DNA from 3 places in the Micromonospora sp. BQ32 genome. Region 2 is predicted to be linked to each of the others. Evidence: riboswitches for the same ligand, from Rfam matches in the RefSeq annotation. Region 2 holds a riboswitch; each other region holds the start of a gene.

Region 1 (6,455 bases), on a different contig from region 2:
CCGCCGCCAATTGTTCGCTGGAACGGACCAGGACGCCGCGCCGGATCTCGTCGGCGCCCGCGTCCCCGGATGACCGCAACAGCAGTGAGAGCTGGCTCGACAGGCCCGCCGCGCCGAGGTCGGCGATGTGCCGGGCGATGGCCTCGGGCATCCGGTCGGCCGGCGTCTGACCGGTCGTTCTGCGCAGCTCGTCACCGGCCGCCCGCAGGCACGCCTCGAACAGGCCCTCCTTCGACGTGAAGTAGCGACTGATGAGCGCCACGTTGACGCCCGCGTCGTCGGCGATGTCCCGGACGGTGGTGGCCGCGTAGCCGTCCCGGGCGAAGCGCTGGCGCGCGGCGTCGAGCAGCAGCTGCCGGGTCTCGGCCGCGTCCCGCCGGCGACGCTGGGCCGGTTCGCCAGCGGTGTTGCTGGTCGTGGGGACAGGCGGTTCTGCTGTCACGACGCGTCCCTCCTTCGTTCTGGCTCGGTGGCGGTGCTGTCAGCAGTCGGGCAGCCCGGCGGCGAGGACATCGCTGGCAACGGTGGTGCTCTCCGGCGATATACCACCGGGTCATATCTATACCGCTGAGGTATCGCTCTCCAGACCGCGCCACCGGTCGTCACCCGCCCGCAAGTAAACATATGTTGACTTTCCGGCGGCCGCAACCTCCGGTGCGGCCGAGGGTGACGTAAACGACTGTTGACATGCCTCCCCGGCTGCGCATACTGGCTAAGTCAGCAAACGTTTACATCTAGTTCGGGGATCTCATGACCCACACCATCGAGGAGTCGACCCACCTCGGCTCCGCGCCCAGCGCCGCCCCGCGCGCCAACAGCACCCTTCTGGTGCTGTACCTCTCGCTGGGCGGCCTGGCGTTCGCGGTGCTGCAGTCGCTGGTGGCGCCCGCGCTGTCGACCATCGGAAGGGACCTGGGCGTCTCGACCGGAGACATCAGTTGGGTGCTCACGGCGTACCTGTTGGCCGCCTCGGTGCTGACGCCCATTCTCGGACGTCTCGGTGACATGGTCGGCAAGCGTCGGGTCCTCATCGGCGTCCTCGCGGCCCTCGCCGCAGGCACCCTGCTCGCCGCCCTGGCGCCCAACCTGACCGTGCTGATCGTCGCGCGGGCGCTACAGGGAGCCGCCGGAGCGATCCTGCCGCTGTCGATCGGCATCGTCCGCGACCAACTGCCCCGCGAGAAGGTCGGGGTCACCGTCGGCCTGCTGTCGGCGATCTTCGGGGTCGGCGCCGGTGTCGGCATCGTGGCCGCAGGCCCGATCGTGGAGCACCTGTCGTGGCACTGGCTGTTCTGGCTGCCGCTGGTCCTCGTCGTCGTCGCGTTGCTCGGCGCGATCTTCGGGATGCCCGAGTCGCGGGTCCGCACGCCCGGGCGGCTCGACATGCTCGGCGCGGCCGTCCTGTCGGTGTCGCTGGTCTCGCTGCTGCTGGCCGTGAGCAAAGGGCAGGGCTGGGGCTGGACCGAGCCGAAGACCGTCGGCCTGTTCGTGCTCGGGGCGGTCGCGATGGTGGTGTTCGTCCGGGTCGAGCTTCGGGTACGCGAGCCGCTCATCGACATGCGTCTGATGCGGATTCGCGGTGTCTGGGCCACCGACCTCGTCGCCCTGATCCTCGGCTTCGCGATGTTCGGGACGTTCGTGCTCGTACCGACCCTGCTGCAACTTCCCGCGGCCACCGGCTACGGGTTCGGCAAAACGGTGTCCCAGGCGGGACTGTTCCTGCTGCCCACCGTCCTCATGATGGTGGTCTTCGGTCCCCTCGCGGGTCTGCTGGACCGCCGCTTCGGTCCCAAGGTTCCGATGTTCCTCGGCACGGTCGCGGTCGTCGTCGCATTCGCGCTGCCGGCGCTCGCGCACGGCGCGACCTGGCAGGTGCTGCTCTCCGGGGTGCTCACCGGTGCCGGCATCGGCCTGGCGTTCGCGGCGATGTCCAACGCCATCATCGAGAGCGTCCCGGCCGGGCAGACCGGCGAGGCGAGCGGCGTCAACACCATCGCACGGACCATCGGCAGCAGCATCGGCGCGGCGGTCGTGGCGGCCGTCATCACGTCGAACAGCACCCCTCAGGGTCTGCCCACCGACACCGCGTTCACCGCCGGCTTCTGGGTGTGCGCCGGCGTTGCGGTCCTGGCCGTCTTCGCGGCACTCGCCCTGCCGTCGGCGCGTCGTCGCCACGAACAGGCCGTCGCCGCCGGGGTGGACGACCTTCCGCCCGAGCCGGTCGAGCTGCACCTGTCCCACCGGCACCACTGAGCAGACGCTGACCGGTGCTCATCCGCGCGGGCCGTGTCCACCTCTGGTGGGCGCGGCCCGCGCGGTTGGCGCGACCTCACGCTGCGCGCGGTGCGCCCAGGCGGAGCTGCCAGCGCGTGCCCTGGCTGGTGAGCCGGACGATCGCCAACGGCTCCACGTCCACCTGCCGGTATGCCGCCGTCGGCAGACCGAGGACGTGCACAACCGCGACCCGGATCACCAGTGGGTGAGTGACGGCGATGATGCGTCGACCGGCGCCGCGCTGCTCGTCCAGCCAGCTTCCGACCCGATCCCGTACGGCCGTGACGGACTCGCCGCCGTGCGGCGCGGAGTCCGGTGTGGACAGCCAGTCACGCAGCGCCCGCGGGTGCGTCTCGGCGATCTCGTCAAGCGACCGGCCGGACCAGTCGCCGTAGTCACAGTCGGCCAACGCCGTCTCGATCGTCGGCAGCAGATCGAAGGCGTCGGCGGTCTGCCGGGCCGCTGCCGCCGGGCTGGACAGGCAGGTGTCGTTCACGCCGAGGTGCCCACGCCGGTCCGGACGCGGGTGGGCCTGGGCGAGGGCGGCACGCAGGCCACCCTCGTCCAGGCTGTCGTCGGTGCCGCCGAAGCGGGCCCGGCGCAGAGCGGCGGTGTGACCGTGGGCGACCAGCCGAAGGCTGGTGTGGGTCACGTGCTCGGCAGCGCGGTGCCGGCCCGGCGTCGCCGCTCGTGGTGCATCAGAGCCGCGAACAGCAGGCCGATGCCGGTCCAGAGCACGACCTGGGTGCCGAGCGAGGCCAGCCGGAAATTCCACAGCAGGGTCGCGGGGAAGTCCGCCGGAACCTCCTGGAAGGATGGCATCACCACGTACGCCACTGCCGTGACCAGCAGGAACCCGCCCACGGCCGCGGCGGCGCGCAGCCACGGCGGCGCCTGGGCGCCGACCGACCGGTAGCCCAGCGAGCCGGCCCACACGGCCACCAGCCCCAGCACCACCATCAACAGGTAGGTGACGGTCCGTTGGTCGATGGTGGCCGGGTCGCCGACCGCCGGCGGGTTCGCCGGGTACTTGAGGAACGGCACGATCACCGCGCCGAGCAGCGCCGCGCCGGCCAGCAGCAGGCCCGACCGCCCGTCGTCGTCGCCGCGCCGCCGACGGGACAGCAGGACGTACGCCGTGGCGAGCAGGCCACCCATCGCGGCCCCGAACAGGGCGGTGGCCAGGAACAGGCCGCCGCGCTGACCTGTCCGGCTGACCAGAGCGTCCTCGTGATCGTGCGCACCAGCGGCAGGCTCGGCGTGCGTCGCCGCCTCCTCGATGGCGATGGCCGCCTCGACGTGCGGTTCGCCAGCGACGTACGCGAACGCCCCGGCGAGCAGGCCGGCGATCAGGCCGGCGAGCAGCCCGCGAACGAGGACGGCGACGAACGGGGGAGCGGTGGTGGTGTTCAGTGGCACGGGACACCCAGCAGGTGCCGGCCGTCGTGCATCAACTCGTGCAGGTACATCCCGCTGCGCGACACCGCCCCCTGGTCGAAGGCGACGAGGTAGGCAAGCAGGGCGAGCACGGCAACGGTCGCCAGAGCCGTCCACAGCAGACGTGCACTGCCAGCGGGGTGCACCACCGGCTGGCTGGAAGCGGAGCTAGACATGAATACACGAACCTCCCCAGGGATGACGCGTCCCCATCGCAAGGCTGCGGACGACCGAGCGTCCTGGCTCGCGGCCCCCAGTTGTGGTTGGGGAACCGCTCACAGTGGCGCGACCGCGCCGGATTCACACCGGCTTCCCTCGCGTCGCCGCAGATAGTGGGTCGACGGTATCGGTGCCACCTCAGACGGTCAACCCGGACCCCACGCCCCGCACGCGTCCCCCACCGGTCGGTCAGTGAGCCGGACCAGCCGCACGGTGCCGGCGGATTCGTCAGACCAAAAGGTGACACTGCCGGCGGCCGATTGTGGCGCGCGTTCCGCGACTTGGGAACAGCCTGTTACCGCTAACATGGTCAACCTGCCAGATCGGCTCTGTGGCTCCGGGTCGACTTGGAGGGTTCGATCAGCGGCTGGGCGGGGTGTGGGGTGGACGAGAACGCGCCAGGACGGGGTCCGGTGACGACCGGCGAGGTCGCGCGGCGACCGGGCATCGTCGACGCGCATCACCACCTCTGGGTCCGGGCGCGGCACCCGCAGCCCTGGATCGATCCGCACACCATGGCCGTGATCGACGACGACTTCACGCCGGTCGAGCTCGCCCCGGCGGCCCGGGCCGCCGGGGTCGCCCAGACCGTGGTCGTGCAGTCCGTCGCCGTTCGGTCGGAGACGCCCGAGCTGCTCGGCATCGCGGCCGACGACCCCCTCGTCGCCGGGGTCGTCGGCTGGGTCGACCTCACCGCCGCCAATGTCGACCGCCGCCTCGACCGACTACGGAGGGCGCGGGGCGGCGAACGGCTGGTCGGGATCCGCCACCTGGTCCAGTCCGAGCCCGACCCGTCCTATCTCGACCGCCCCGACGTGCGGCGCGGCATCGCCGCGGTCGGGGCCGCCGGCCTCGCCTTCGACCTTCTGGTGCGCCACCATCAGCTGCCGGCGGCCACCCGGCTCGTCCGTGACCTGCCCCAGGTGCGGTTCGTCCTCGACCACCTCGGCAAACCCCCGCTCGGGCGCGCCGATCTCGGTGACTGGCGGCATGACCTACGGGCGCTCGCGGCTGAGCCCAACACGACGGCGAAGCTCTCCGGGCTGGTGACCGAGGTGGACGGCGCGTCCTGGACGACGGCGGACCTGCGGCCGGCGGTCGAGGAGGCCCTCGACGTCTTCGGGCCGGATCGGCTGATGTTCGGCTCGGACTGGCCGGTGTGCCTGCTCGCCACCTCGTACATCCGCTGGGTCACGGCCGTCGGTGACCTGCTGGCTCCGCTGTCCGAGGACGACCGGGCGGCGATCTGGTGGCAGACCGCCGGCCGGGTGTACCGGCTGGCCCCGTCCTGACGCGGCAGCGCCTTCCTGACTGGGAACATAGCATGTTATCGATAACATGCTAGGGATGGCAGCCGATGTCGGTTTGGTCAGACGTATGTCACCGGGGTGCAGGTAACGATGGCAAAACATGCTCGCAAGACCTTGGCAACATACGTGAATGCGTGGCAAGGTAACGCCTGATCGTGGGAAACATCCGACCTATCTCCCCGGGAGTTGTGCCGGCACCTAGGCGCACTGCCATCGAGCGGGGTCGGGCGCTCACAGGCGTTTGGCTCGTCGGCGGGTCCCCGTCGAATGCCGGCGCCACGCTTGGGGAGGTCAGGTCCGACGATGAGTAGCGTCGAGGCAACCGCCGGCACGCAGCGCGGTGAACTCAGCGACTGGTTCCGGGAACGCATCTCCCACGCCGTCTCCGAGTTCACCGCCGCGACCGCGTTGGTCGTCCTGTTCATCGCCCTGACCTTCGCGAGTCCCTACTTCCTGACAGCGGACAACCTCTTCAACATCGGGGCCCAGACGGCGGTGATCGCCATCATCGCCACGGCCCAGACGATGGTCATCATCACGAAGGGCATCGACCTGTCCGTGGGGTCGGTCGCCGCGCTCGCCGGCGTGCTGGGCGCGATGGTCGTGCGCGACCTCGGCTTCTCGCTGTGGGCGGCGACGGCGGTCGCGATCGGCGTCGGCGCGTTGGCCGGGCTGCTGAACGGGCTGCTGGTGACCGTGGCCCGGATTCCGCCGTTCATCGCGACGTTGGGGACGATGTCGGTGGGCCGCGGCCTCGTCTTCATCATCACCGGAGCGGTCGGCGTCTACGGGCTGCCCCGATCCTTCCAACTGCTCGGCAACGGGCAGATCCTCGGCATTCCGTTCGCCGTGGTGATCACCGTCCTGGTCGCCGTCGGGGTCGCCTTCCTGCTCTCCCAGACCCGCTTCGGTCAGTACACCTACGCGATGGGCTCCAATTTGGAGGCGGCCCGTCGCTCCGGCATCCGGGTGGGGCGACACCTGACCGGGGTGTACGTGCTGGCCGGCGTGCTGGTCGGGCTGGGCGGCATGATCGCCGCGTCCCGGGTCAACTCCGGCCAGCCCAACTACGGCATCTCGCTGGAGCTCGACGTCATCGCCGCCGCGGTCATCGGCGGTGCCAGCCTGTTCGGCGGGCAGGGCCGGATCGTCGGGACCATCATCGGCGCGTTCCTCATCGCCCTGGTCCGCAACGGCGCCGTCCTGCTCGACATC
Region 2 (6,455 bases):
CATGTCGCGGTCACCCTTGAAGGTCAGCGCGCCGGGCTGAAGCGTCCGCATCAGATCCTGCGCCAGGTCGACGGCCTCCTGTGCGAGGGGAAGGAGGCGGGCGTAGTCGGTCATAGCTGGCGGCTGCGATCCCAGAGCGAGCTGAACATCGCGTCGAATATCGGGTAGAGGCCGGAGGGGCCCGCGCTGCGCTCGATGACCATCGTCGGGCAGTCGACGCCCCGCATCTGCGGTAGGTAGTGCTGAACGACGCAGAGCCGGTCATCGATCAGAAGCACGTTGGCCCGAACGGACTCGTCGTAGACGCCGATGGTGAGGTGGTCCCGGGCACCTGCGGGGAGCCGGTCACGAATGCGGCGGGCCAGGTTCTGGATGTTGAGTTCGGTGAGAGCGCTCAGGTGTCCGTCCGGATAGTCGTCCTCACGCTCCTGCCGCCTGATCGCCTCACCGGCCGGATCAAGGAACAGGCAACGGAGGTGGGTGCCGGCGGCGAGGAGCTTCAGGAGGCGGTTGTCGGCGTACTGCTGACAGATGAGGTTGAGCGACAGGCCGGACGCCCGGATGTCCGTGGCACGGTCGAAGAGAACGTGCGGCGGCAGCTCCGCCAGGAAATCTGAGCGGCTGGAATAGATCGCGGTGACATCGGCGCATTGGTCCCGCGCAGTCTTCGCGGCCTGCGGGCCACTGACGTCCCGCTCGGCCGGCATCCGGTCGCGTTCGCCGAGCAGGAGCGTCATACGTGCGTGGCGCGGCATCGACAGGCCGGTGCAGATGCGGTTGAGGACATCGATGCTGCTGACCCGGCGGGCACCGCTGGTGATCTCGCTGACCTGAGCCTGGCTGAGACCGGTGGCGACACCGAGGGTGGTTTGGCTGGCGCGGGTGGCTCGCTGGACGAGGCGGAATACTTGAGCGACGTCGCGAGCGGCCAAGGCATCAAGCATGTCGGTGCTGTCCCACAGCAGGTCGGAGATAGAAAGCGTGGTAGTTGTCCGGACGCTCACGGATGGCTCCCTTCCTGCTCAAGGGGTGAGGGTCAGCTTATCCAGTGGCCGGATGGCCGCACCGGGAGGACATCCGGAGGGCGGAAGAAAGTTATCCGCCGAGGAATCACCCGCTGTGATGGATGGTGGCAGTTGCGGTGAGCAGGGTCGTGGTGTGAGTCTCCGGTCCCGTCCGCACCTACCCATGCGCCCGGCCTGGTTGTGCCGCAACTGCGCCGCCGCGTGGCCGTGCTCCCGCGCCCAACTTGATCTCGTCGCCGAGTTCTACGGCCACTCGCTGGCGCTGGCTCTCTACCTGACGTCCTGCATGAACGAGGCCATCCACGACATGTACAGCCTCGGCGGTCGCCCCGACCCTGCCGTGATGCATGTACGTTTCCTCGGCTGGCTGTCGTTGACCCGCCGGCCGCGCCGCTCTGAGCACGAGTAACCCAGGCTGACCGCGTCGTCGATGAACCCCGCCGGAGCTGAATCGTCTACGACATCAGCTCCAAAGGGGACCGCACACGCACTGTCCCGCCATGGGATGGTTCCGACACGGATCAACCAGCTCAACAGCCCGCCGTCGTGGAAGGCGACCCCCCGCGCCGATATTTTCGCAGGTCAATGTGGTGAGCGAGGCCGGGTGACAGCGGGGTCCGCGTTGACCGGCGGCGCGGCGGTGTGGCAGCATTCGCGGCCTGACGGCAGTGAAGGAAGTCGGTGCGAATCCGACGCGGTCCCGCCACTGTCACCGGGGAGCGATCCCCCCTCGTGAGTCACGGCCGTGTGTCTGCGGTTGGAAGGCCGGGGGAGAGCGTCGATCCGGAAGCCAGGATACTTCGGCCGTCGGGACGTACCCCAGGGCGTGGACACCCGAGGAGGACCCGATGACGCACGGCGTCTCACCCATCGACGATCATCGTCATAACCTGTGCGCCGGTCGCCGCGCCGCGCCCGGAACCGGCCGCGCCCGCACGCCTCGGGCCGGCCGCTGCGGCGTGCGCCAGGTCGCTGGCTTCCGGTACCGCTGAGCCGGGCGCCCGCCGCTGACCGGCCCCGACGCCCGCGTCGGTGTGTCGTTCACCCGGGCCGTCGTACCGGCTGACGCCGTACCCACCCGCATCGTCCCGTCGCCCCCGTTGGGCGCAGGACGTCACTTTCCGGAGCCTGCCGTGCGCATTCTGCTGCTGTCCACCGCCGACACCGACCTGCTGGCCGCCCGCGCCAGCGGCGCCGACTACCGGTTGGCCAACCCCGCGCGAGTCACCGCCGAGGAGGTGCCCGCCCTGCTCGACGGAGTCGCCCTCGTCGTCGTACGCCTGCTCGGCGGTCGGCAGGCGTGGCCGGACGGCCTCGCCGCGGTGCTCGCCACCGGCGCGCCGACGGTCGTGCTCGGCGGTGAGGCGCTGCCCGACGCGGAGTTGATGGCCATCTCCACCGTGCCGTCCGGCGTCGTCACCCAGGCGCTGGCGTACCTGGTCGAGGGCGGCCCGGACAACCTGGGGCAGCTCGCCCGGTTCCTCTCCGACACGGTGCTGCTCACCGGCGAGGGGTTCGCCCCACCCGCGCCCACCCCGGCGTACGGCGTGCACGGCGAACACCCCGCCGACCCGAACCGGCCCACCGTCGGCATCGTCTTCTACCGGGCGCACGCCCTCGCCGGCAACACCGACTTCGTCGACGTGCTCGCGGACGCGGTCCACAAAGCCGGCGGCAACCCGCTGCCGATCTTCTGCGGCTCGCTGCGCGGGCTGACCGCGGGCGCCGGCCCCCTCGGGCTCTTCGCCCGGTGTGACGCCCTGCTGGTCACGGTGCTCGCGGCCGGCGGTGCGGTCGCCGCCGACGCCTCCGGTGGCGGCGACGAGGACGCCTGGGACGTCGGCGCCCTGGCCGCCCTCGACGTGCCGGTCATCCAGGCGCTCTGCCTCACCAGCACCCGCGCGCAGTGGGCCGACAGCGACGCCGGGCTGTCCCCGTTGGACGCCGCCATGCAGGTGGCCATCCCCGAGTTCGACGGCCGGATCGTCACCGTGCCGTTCTCGTTCAAGCAGATCGACGCCGACGGGCTCTCGGTCTACGCCGCCGACGCCGAGCGGGCCGCCCGGGTCGCCGGGATCGCGGTGCGCCACGCCCGACTGCGCTACGTGCCGCACGCCGACAAGCGGGTCGCCGTGGTGCTCAGCTCGTACCCCACCAAGCACTCCCGGGTCGGTAACGCCGTCGGGTTGGACACCCCGGCCTCGGCGGTCCGGCTGTTCGCCGCGCTGGCCGAGGCCGGCTACCACCTGGGCGACGCGCCACCGCCCGACGACGGCGACGCGCTGATCCACGCGCTGATCGCCGCCGGTGGTCACGACGTGGAGTGGCTCACCCCGGAGCAGTTGGCCGCCGCCGAGGCCCGGATACCGGGGCCGACGTACCGGCGCTGGTTCGACCAGGTCCCGGCCGAGCTGCGTGAGCGGATGCGGGAGCACTGGGGTGAGCCGCCCGGCGAGCTGTACACCGAGGGCGGCGACATCGTGCTCGCCGGGCTGCGCTTCGGCAACGTGGTGCTGCTGATCCAGCCACCCCGCGGCTTCGGGGAGAACCCGATCGCCATCTACCACGACCCGGACCTGCCGCCCAGCCACCACTACCTGGCCGCGTACCGCTGGTTGACCGCGCCCGTCGCGGACGGCGGCTTCGGCGCGGACGCGGTGGTGCACCTGGGCAAGCACGGCACCCTGGAGTGGCTGCCCGGCAAGGGCCTCGGCCTGGCCGCCGACTGCGCGCCCGACGCGGTCCTCGGTGACCTGCCGCTGGTGTACCCGTTCATCGTCAACGACCCCGGCGAGGGCACCCAGGCCAAGCGGCGGGCACACGCCGTGGTCGTCGACCACCTGGTCCCGCCGATGGCCCGCGCCGAGACCTACGGCGACCTGGCCAAACTGGAGCAACTGCTCGACGAGTACGCGACCGTGCAGGCCCTCGACCCGGCCAAGGTGCCCACCGTGCGGGCCCAGATCTGGGACCTGGTGCGCGCCGCCGAGCTGCACCACGACCTGCACGCCGAGGCGATGCCGGACGCGGACGACTTCGACGACTTTGTGCTGCACCTCGACGGGTACCTCTGCGAGGTCAAGGACGTGCAGATCCGCGACGGGCTGCACATCCTCGCCGACGCGCCCACCGGCGAGCCACGGGTCAACCTGGTCCTCGCGGTGCTGCGCGCCCCGCAGATCTGGGGCGGCGCCCGCGCCCTGCCCGGCCTGCGCCAAGCCCTCGCCGTCGGGTACGGGCTCGACGAGCAGGAGCTGCTCGCGGCGCCGGGACGGCGACTGGCGTTGCCTGCGGCGCTGACCGACGTGGTCGACGGGCCGGCCGGCACCGCCGCCGACGCGATCGACCTCATCGAGGCCCTCGCGCGGCGGCTGGTCGTCGGCATGGAAACCCTGGACTGGGCCGTGGACGCGGCCGACGCCGTGGTGACGGAGGTGACCGGTCGGTCGATCCCGGACGTCGCCGCGGTGCTGCACTTCGCCGCCACCGAGCTGGTGCCCCGACTGGACCGGACCACCGACGAGCTGACCAACACCCTCGGGGCCCTCGACGGGAGGTTCGTGCCACCCGGCCCGTCCGGCTCACCCACCCGGGGCCTGGTCAACGTGCTGCCCACCGGGCGCAACTTCTACTCCGTCGACCCGAAGGCCATCCCCAGCCGCAACGCCTGGGACGTCGGGGTGGCCCTCGCCGACTCGCTGCTGGCCCGACACCTCGCCGACACCGGCGCGTACCCCCGGTCGGTGGGGTTGACCGTGTGGGGCACCAGCGCCATGCGGACCCAGGGCGACGACATCGCCGAGGTGCTCGCGCTGCTGGGCTGCCGGCCGGTCTGGGACGACCGGTCCCGGCGGGTCACCGGCATCGAGGTGGTGCCGACCGCCGAGCTGGGCCGGCCCCGCGTCGACGTCACCGTGCGCATCTCCGGCTTCTTCCGCGACGCGTTCCCGCACGTGGTGGCGCTGCTCGACGACGCCGTCCGGCGGGTCGCCGCCCTGGACGAGCCGGACGAGGACAACTACCTGCGGGCGCACGTCGCCGCCGACCTCGCCGAGCACGGCGACGAGCGGCGGGCCACCGCCCGGATCTTCGGCTCCAAGCCCGGCGCGTACGGCGCTGGGCTGCTGCCCCTGATCGATGCCCGGACCTGGCGCAGCGACGCCGACCTGGCCGAGGTGTACGCGGTGTGGGGCGGCTACGCGTACGGCCGGGGCCTGGACGGGCGGGAGGCGCGCGCCGACATGGAGCGCTCGTTCGCCCGGATCGCGGTGGCGGTGAAGAACCAGGACACCCGCGAGCACGACATCGTCGACTCCGACGACTACTTCCAGTACCACGGCGGGATGGTGGCGATGGTCCGTCACCTCACCGGCACGTCACCGCAGGCGTACGTGGGTGACTCGGCGATGCCACACGACGTGCGCACCCGCACGCTGGGCGAGGAGACCCGGCGGGTGTTCCGGGCCCGGGTGGTCAACCCGAAGTGGATCGCCGCGATGCGCCGGCACGGCTACAAGGGCGCGTTCGAGCTGGCGGCCACCGTGGACTACCTGTTCGGCTACGACGCCACCGCCGGTGTGGTCGACGACTGGATGTACGAGCACCTGGCCGCCGCGTACCTCTTCGACGAGACCACCCGGGAGTTCCTGGAGCAGTCCAACCCGTGGGCGCTGCGCGGCATCACCGAGCGGCTGTTGGAGGCCGCCGACCGGGGGCTGTGGGCCAAGCCGGAGCCGGCCACCCTCGACCGGCTACGCGACACGTACCTGGCCAGTGAGGGCGACCTGGAGGACCGGGCATGACGACGACCTACCCGTTCAGTGCGGTGCTCGGCATGGCCGACATGCGACTGGCGTTGCTGCTCAACGCGGTCTCCCCGGCGATCGGCGGGGTGCTGGTCCGGGGTGAGAAGGGGACCGCCAAGTCCACCGCCGTGCGGGCCCTCGCCGCGTTGCTGCCCCCGGTGCGCAGGGTGGCCGGCTGCCGCTTCGGCTGTGACCCGGCCGAGCCCGACCCGGCCTGCCCCGACGGCCCACACCCGGCCGACGCCACCGCCGAGACCCGCCCGGCCCGCCTCGTCGAGCTGCCGGTGGGCGCCGCCGAGGACCGGGTGGTCGGCGCACTGGACCTGGAGAAGGCGATCGGCGAGGGGGTACGCGCCTTCGAGCCGGGCCTGCTCGCCGCCGCGCACCGGGGTGTGCTCTACGTCGACGAGGTCAACCTGCTGCACGACCACCTCGTCGATCTGCTGCTCGACGCGGCGGCGATGGGTCGCAGCCACGTCGAGCGGGAGGGCGTCTCGGTCAGCCACGCGGCCCGGTTCCTGCTGGTCGGCACGATGAACCCGGAGGAGGGGGAGCTGCGCCCGCAGCTGCTCGACCGGTTCGGGCTCACCGTGGAGGTGGGCGCCAGCCGGGATCCGGAGATCCG
Region 3 (6,455 bases), on a different contig from region 2:
GCCGGCGGGCGCTGCTGCGCGGCGCCGAGATGGGCACGTCGTCCGCTGGCGGCCGGCAGTCGCTGTTCACGCTCGTCGCGGAGTCGGACTTCGCGTTGGCGTCTTTCCTGCTCTCCGTGCTCGGCGAGGGCAGCTTCGTCGATCTGCTCTCGTTCCTGCACGAGAACGCCCCGGACCCGGTGACCCGCCGGATCTGTTGGCTCGCCCGGCAGGACGAGCGTCGGCACGTGGTGTTCGGCATGGCGCACCTGGAGCATCAGGCGCAGCTGGATCCCCTGCTGCGGGACCGGCTGCGGGCGGCGATCCACCGCCGCCACGACGCGCTGGTCGACACCGCAGGGCTCAACGCGGACGTCTTCGACGCGCTGGTGCTGCTCGCGGCGGGTGGTTGGCATCCGGACGACGTGTCCGCCGGCTTCGACCGGGTGCAGGCGCTGCAACACGCGATGGATCAGGGCCGTCAGCGCCGACTCGTCCGCCTGGGCTTCCGGCCCGACGAGGCGGCGGCGCTCTCCGCCCTGCACACCCGCAACTTCATGTAGGCAAGCAGTACGGTGGAACGGCCATGAACAGGGATTCCAGCGCGGTCCGCGAGTCACTGCTGCGGTTGCGCGAGCAGACCGAGGCTCAGGTCACCGCCCTGGAGGGCGACCTGCGGGGCCTCTTCGAGGCGTCCCGGTCGTCCAACGCCGACGACGAACACGACCCCGAGGGCAGCACGATCGCCTTCGAACGCGCACAGCTCACCGCCGTCCTGGACGCCACCCGCCGACGCCTGGCCGAGCTGGACGTCGCGCTGCGACGGGTCGACGACGGCAGCTACGGCGTGTGCGAACGGTGCTCCCGTCCGATTCCCGCGGAGCGGCTCGTCGCCCGCCCGTCCGCGCGTACGTGTGTCGCCTGCGCCAGCCGACGGTGACGGTGCCTGCGGGCCGAGGCGGTGGTCCGCCCCACCGCGCCCCCGCGCGAGGGGAGTCTCACGTCGGGGGACCGTCCGACCACGGGGGCTGCCCGGCATCTCGCGCTCCGATAAGCGGTATACCTCTGAGTCATATGTATGACTCAGAGGTATACCGCTTATCGCAGTGATGCCTCCGGGAGCACCGCCCGCGCCCGCGGCGGAGCGGGCAGCGGGCAGCGAGGTCGGCGGCATCGGGCTGCCGGGTAGCCGCCGGGCGACGCCAGGCCCCGAGACCGGTCGCCGCCTAGAAGTCGTCGTCGAAGGCCACGGTGCCGGTCACCCCGACCTGGTACGCCGACACCCGCCGCTCGAAGAAGTTGGACAGCTCCTGCACGTCCTGCAACTCCATGAAACCGAACGGGTTGCTCGACCCGTAGTGCGGCGCGATGCCGAGCTGGGCCAGGCGGCGGTCGGCGACGTGCTGGAGATACTCCCGCATGTCGGCCAACGTCAGACCGGGCACACCGTGGCCCACCAGGTCCTCGGCGAACTGCACCTCACACTCGACCGCCTCGGTGAGCATCCGGCGAACCTGGTCGGCGAGGTCGTCGTCAAACAGGTCCGGCTCCTCGGCCCGGACGGTGTCGACGACGTCGAACGCGAACGCCATGTGCATGGACTCGTCGCGGAACACCCAGTTGGTGCCCGAGGCGAGGCCGTGCAGCAGGCCGCGGGAGCGCAGGAAGTAGACGTACGCGAACGCCCCGTAGAAGAACAAGCCCTCGATGCAGGCGGCGAAGCAGATCAGGTTGAGCAGAAACGTCCGCCGGTCCTCACGGGACCGCAGCTCCCGCAGGTCGTTGAGGGAGTCGATCCAGCGGAAGCAGAACTCGGCCTTACGGCGGATCGAGGGGATGTTCTCGATGGCCGCGAAGGCCTCGAAGCGCTCGGTCTCGTCGGGCACGTACGTGTCGAGCAGGTTGAGGTAGAACTGGACGTGCACGGCCTCCTCGAACAGCTGCCGGGACAGGTAGAGGCGACCCTCGGGGCTGTTGACGTGCTGGTAGAGGTTGAGCACCAGGTTGTTCGCGACGATCGTGTCGCCGGTGGCGAAGAACGCCACCAGGCGACTGACCAGGTGCCGCTCGGCCGGTGACAGCTTGTCCAGGTCGGCGAGGTCGGCGTGCAGGTCGACCTCCTCGACCGTCCAGGTGTTGCGGATGGCGTCGCGGAACCGGTCGAAGAAGTGCGGGTAGCGCATCGGGCGGAGCGTGAGGTCCATCCCGGGGTCGAGCAGCATGTGCGTGGTCCTCGCGTCGGTGGTGCTGGCGTCGGTGGTGGCGTCGGCGGTCACTGGCAGGCCTCGCACGACTCGGGGTTCTCCAGCGAGCAGGCCAGCGCGTCCGCGTCGACGACGACGGGTGCGACAGCGCTGACGGTGGCCTGCTGGATCCGCGTGGCCGGGCGCGAACGCAGGTAGTAGGTGGTCTTCAGCCCGGCCTTCCAGGCGTACAGGTACATCGAGGAGAGCTTGCCGATGGTCGGTGCGGCCAGGAACAGGTTCAGCGACTGGGACTGGTCGATGAACGGGGCGCGGGCGGCGGCCAGGTCGATCAGCGCCCGCTGCGGCAGCTCCCAGGCGGTCCGGAACAGCTCCCGTACGCCGGCCGGCAGCTCGGCGATGTCCTGCACCGACCCCTCCGCCCGCTTGATCGCCGACCGGATCCGCTCGGTCCACAGGCCGCGGGCCTTCAGCTCGCGTACCAGCGCGGTGTTGACCTGGAGGAACTCCCCCGACAGGGTCTCGCGCTTGAACAGGTTGGACACCTGCGGCTCGATGCACTCGTAACACCCGGCGATCGAGGCGATGGTCGCGGTCGGCGCGACCGCCACCAGCAAGGAGTTGCGCAGCCCGTACGCCTCGACCCGCTCGCGCAGCGCGTCCCACCGTGCGGTCTGCGTACCCTCGACGCCCCACAGGTCGGGCTGGAGCTGGCCCCGCGCGGCCCGGGTCTGCGGGTACGCCGGATGCGCGCCGAAGTCGCGCGCCAGGTCGGCGGAGGTCTCCAGCGCAGTCAGGTACAGCTCCTCGCTGATCCGGGTGGACAGCTCCCGGGCAGCCGGCGAGTCGAACGGCAGCCGCAGCGCGAAGAAGACGTCCTGTAGGCCCATCAGCCCGAGCCCGACCGGCCGCCAGCGGGGGTTGCTCGCCGCCGCCTGCGCGGTCGGGTAGTAGTTGATGTCGATGACCCGGTCGAGGAAGGTCACCGCGGTCCGCACCGTGGCGCGCAGCCGCTCCCAGTCGATGCCGCCGTCGGTGAGATGGGCGGCGAGGTTCACCGAGCCGAGGTTGCACACGGCGGTCTCGGCGTCGCTGGACACCTCGACGATCTCGGTGCAGAGGTTGGACAGGTGCACCACGTTGCCCGGCTCGGCGGTCTGGTTGCAGAGTCGGTTGGCGGCGTCCTTGAAGGTCATCCACCCGTTGCCGGTCTGGGCGAGGGTCCGCATCATCTTCCCGTACAGCTCCCGTGCCGGGACCTGCCGCACGTAGCGACCCTGCGCCTCGGCCTGCCGGTATGCGGCGTCGAACCGCTCCCCCCACAGGTCGGGCAGTTCGGGCACCTCGTGCGGGTCGAACAGCGACCACGGCTCGTCGGCCTCGACCCGGCGCATGAACTCGTCCGGGATCCAGTTGGCCAGGTTGAGGTTGTGAGTGCGCCGGGCGTCCTCGCCGGTGTTGTCCCGCAGTTGCAGGAACTCCTCGATGTCCGGGTGCCACGGTTCCAGGTAGACGCAGGCCGCGCCCTTGCGCCGGCCACCCTGGTTGACCGCGGCGACGCTCGCGTCGAGCGTGCGCAGCCACGGCACGATCCCGTTTGACTGCCCGTTCGTGCCCCGGATCAGCGCTCCCCGGGAGCGGACCCGGGAGTACGCGATGCCGATGCCACCGGCGAACTTGGACAGGTTGGCGACCTGGGCGTACCGCTGGTAGATCGAGTCCAGCTCGTCGAGCGGGGAGTCGACCAGGTAGCAGGAGGACATCTGGGTGTGCCGGGTCCCGGAGTTAAACAAGGTCGGTGAGCTGGGCAGGTAGGCCAGGCTCGACATCAGCCGGTAGAAGTCGACCGCCTCGTCCGCCGTCCGGGACAGGCCGCAGGCCACCCGCAGCAGCCAGTACTGCGGGGTCTCCAGCACCAGTCGGCTGGTGGGGTGGCGCAGCAGGTAGCGGTCGTACACCGTGCGCAGGCCGAAGTACTCGAACCTGCGGTCGCCGTTCACGTCGACGGCCTGGTCGAGCGTCGTGGCGTGCGCGGCGACGAACGCGGCGGTGTCGTCACCGATCAGGCCCTCGGCGTGGCCGACCCGGACCGCGGCGCTGAACGAGGTGATGCCCTGTCGACGCACCTCCTTGTCGACGTAGCCGGCCAGCAGCCGCGCGGCGAGGCGCGAGTACTGCGGCTCCTCACCGATCATCTCGGCCGCGGTCTGGATGGACAGCCGGTCCAGTTCGGCGGTGGTCGCGCCGTCGTAGAGGCCGCTGATGGTGCGGGTGGCCACCCGCATCGGGTCGACGTCGGTCAGGTCGTCGGCCCACCGCTCGACCGCTCGGACGATCTTGTTCACGTCCACGGGTTCGGTGCCGCCGTCGCGCTTGCGGACCTGCATCGGTGTGCGCCGCACTGTCGCGTCGCCGCTGGCCGGGACTACCTCGGTGACTGTCACCACTCGCTCCTCGGAGTTCGAGACCTCATGGCCCGGACGTGAGGAGACAGACACCGGCGGACGCCACGCCAGCCCGGCGTGGGTCAGGGGGCGTCAGCCGTCCCACGCGGCCTCGGACCGCCGCCCACCCGGGTGCGGGTACGCGGCGCGCTGGCAGGTCTTCGGACTCGCGGGCACGACCGGGCTCGCCGGTCTCCTACTGGCCGTCGCTTCCCAGGCCGGTTGGTGGCCCAGTGCTGATGACGGCGGTCGTTCCCACTCACCGCTGCGGGACAGTCCCGGATTTCCACCGGGTTCCCTGTTGCCTCGACCGCTCTGGATGAGCGGCCGAACCAGCTGCGCTCGACACCATATATAGGGACGGAGCCGTTGTCACACCCCACATGTCGGTCTCGGGCGTGTCGGCGGCCGCTCGGTGACCACCGTCACCAAAGTGTGGACCACGCCGCGCCGGCCGACGTCAGGCAACGGGGACCGGGCCCTCCGCACGGGTGTGGACAATCGACAAAGATTTGATGTATCGAGGCAATGACGCCGCACGTCGAGCCCATAAGCCGCCGTCAATGCCCTCCCGGCGCGGTTCAACATCCAACCTTCAGGGCCCACCTTCGCCACCGCCCGCGCCCGCCAACCGGCACGATGGGCGGCAAGGTGGATCGACGCGACGCGGTATACATCATATGTCTGCGGTCCAACGGTGATCGACATCGTTGACGTGCTGGAGCAGCCGTCCGTATACTCCCAGTGATCATCTGATCTTTAGCCTAGCCGGGCGAGGAGCGCATGCCGCAGATCACTGCCGTCACCGTCGAAGACGTCCGCTTCCCCACCTCCCTGACCGCTGACGGGTCAGACGCCATGAACAAGGACGGCGACTACTCGGCGGCCTACGTCATCCTGCACACCGACGGCGTCGACGGCGTCGGCGCGCCGCTCGCGGGGCACGGCCTCACCTTCACCATCGGCCGGGGCAACGACATCGTCGCGGCGGCGGCGGTCCACCAGGCACAGCGCCTCGTGGGCCTGGACGTGGCGACGATGGCAGCGGACATGGGCGCGGTCTACCGCCTGCTCACCTCCGACTCCCAGCTGCGCTGGCTCGGCCCCGAGAAGGGCGTCGTCCACCTGTCACTGGCGGCCGTGTTGAACGCGTCGTGGGACCTGGTCGCCCGGGTCGCCGACAAGCCGCTGTGGCGGCTGCTCGTCGACATGTCCCCCGAGCAGCTCGTCGACATCGCGGACCTGCGCTACCTGTCCGACGCGCTGACCCGGGACGAGGCGCTGGCCATCCTGCGGGCCAAGGAGGGCACGAAGGCCGCCCGCCTCGCCGAGCTCGACCGGACCGGCTACCCCGCCTACACCACCTCGGCGGGCTGGCTCGGCTACGGCGACGACAAGCTACGCCGGCTGTGTCAGGAGGCGGTGGACACCGGCTACGGCTACGTCAAGCTCAAGGTGGGCGCCAACCTCGACGACGACATCCGCCGATGCGCGATCGCGCGGGAGATCCTCGGGCCGGATCGCAACCTGATGATCGACGCCAACCAGGTGTGGGACGTCGGCCAGGCCATCGACTGGGTCACCGCCCTCGCCCAGTTCAGGCCACTGTGGATCGAGGAGCCGACCAGCCCCGACGACATCCTGGGCCACGCGGCCGTCCGCCGTGCCGTCGCCCCGATCGGCGTCGCCACCGGCGAGCACTGCCACAACCGGGTGATGTTCAAGCAGCTGTTCCAAGCCGAGGCCATCGACTTCTGCCAGCTGGACACCGGCAGGCTGGCCAGCATCAACGAGATCGTCGCCGTGCTGCTGCTCGCCGCGAAGTTCG

The links. A riboswitch is a leader RNA that binds a small molecule or an ion and turns the genes downstream of it on or off. The one in region 2 is predicted to bind cobalamin.
Region 1: linked by a shared signal. The riboswitch ahead of AC5L30_RS20970 (CbtB domain-containing protein) and the one ahead of cobN (cobaltochelatase subunit CobN) in region 2 are both predicted to bind cobalamin.
Region 3: linked by a shared signal. The riboswitch ahead of AC5L30_RS20920 (ribonucleoside-diphosphate reductase subunit alpha) and the one ahead of cobN (cobaltochelatase subunit CobN) in region 2 are both predicted to bind cobalamin.

Annotation. Positions count from the first base shown of each region.
Region 1 is NZ_JCADBI010000011.1:59,249-65,703, reverse strand. Features, by position in the region: gene AC5L30_RS20990 (TetR family transcriptional regulator) at 1-442, opposite strand, end outside; gene AC5L30_RS20985 (MFS transporter) at 751-2,253, shown strand; gene AC5L30_RS20980 (histidine phosphatase family protein) at 2,330-2,926, opposite strand; gene AC5L30_RS20975 (CbtA family protein) at 2,923-3,693, opposite strand; gene AC5L30_RS20970 (CbtB domain-containing protein) at 3,684-3,887, opposite strand; cobalamin riboswitch at 3,923-4,068, opposite strand; gene AC5L30_RS20965 (amidohydrolase family protein) at 4,344-5,222, shown strand; gene AC5L30_RS20960 (ABC transporter permease) at 5,544-6,455, shown strand, end outside.
Region 2 is NZ_JCADBI010000001.1:582,713-589,167, forward strand. Features, by position in the region: gene AC5L30_RS02510 (inositol monophosphatase family protein) at 1-114, opposite strand, end outside; gene AC5L30_RS02515 (DUF5919 domain-containing protein) at 111-1,004, opposite strand; gene AC5L30_RS02520 (hypothetical protein) at 1,159-1,434, shown strand; cobalamin riboswitch at 1,672-1,848, shown strand; gene cobN (cobaltochelatase subunit CobN) at 2,159-5,827, shown strand; gene AC5L30_RS02530 (magnesium chelatase subunit D family protein) at 5,824-6,455, shown strand, end outside.
Region 3 is NZ_JCADBI010000011.1:46,659-53,113, forward strand. Features, by position in the region: gene AC5L30_RS20905 (ferritin-like domain-containing protein) at 1-542, shown strand, start outside; gene AC5L30_RS20910 (TraR/DksA family transcriptional regulator) at 566-919, shown strand; gene AC5L30_RS20915 (ribonucleotide-diphosphate reductase subunit beta) at 1,206-2,201, opposite strand; gene AC5L30_RS20920 (ribonucleoside-diphosphate reductase subunit alpha) at 2,252-4,570, opposite strand; cobalamin riboswitch at 4,763-4,979, opposite strand; gene AC5L30_RS20925 (enolase C-terminal domain-like protein) at 5,411-6,455, shown strand, end outside.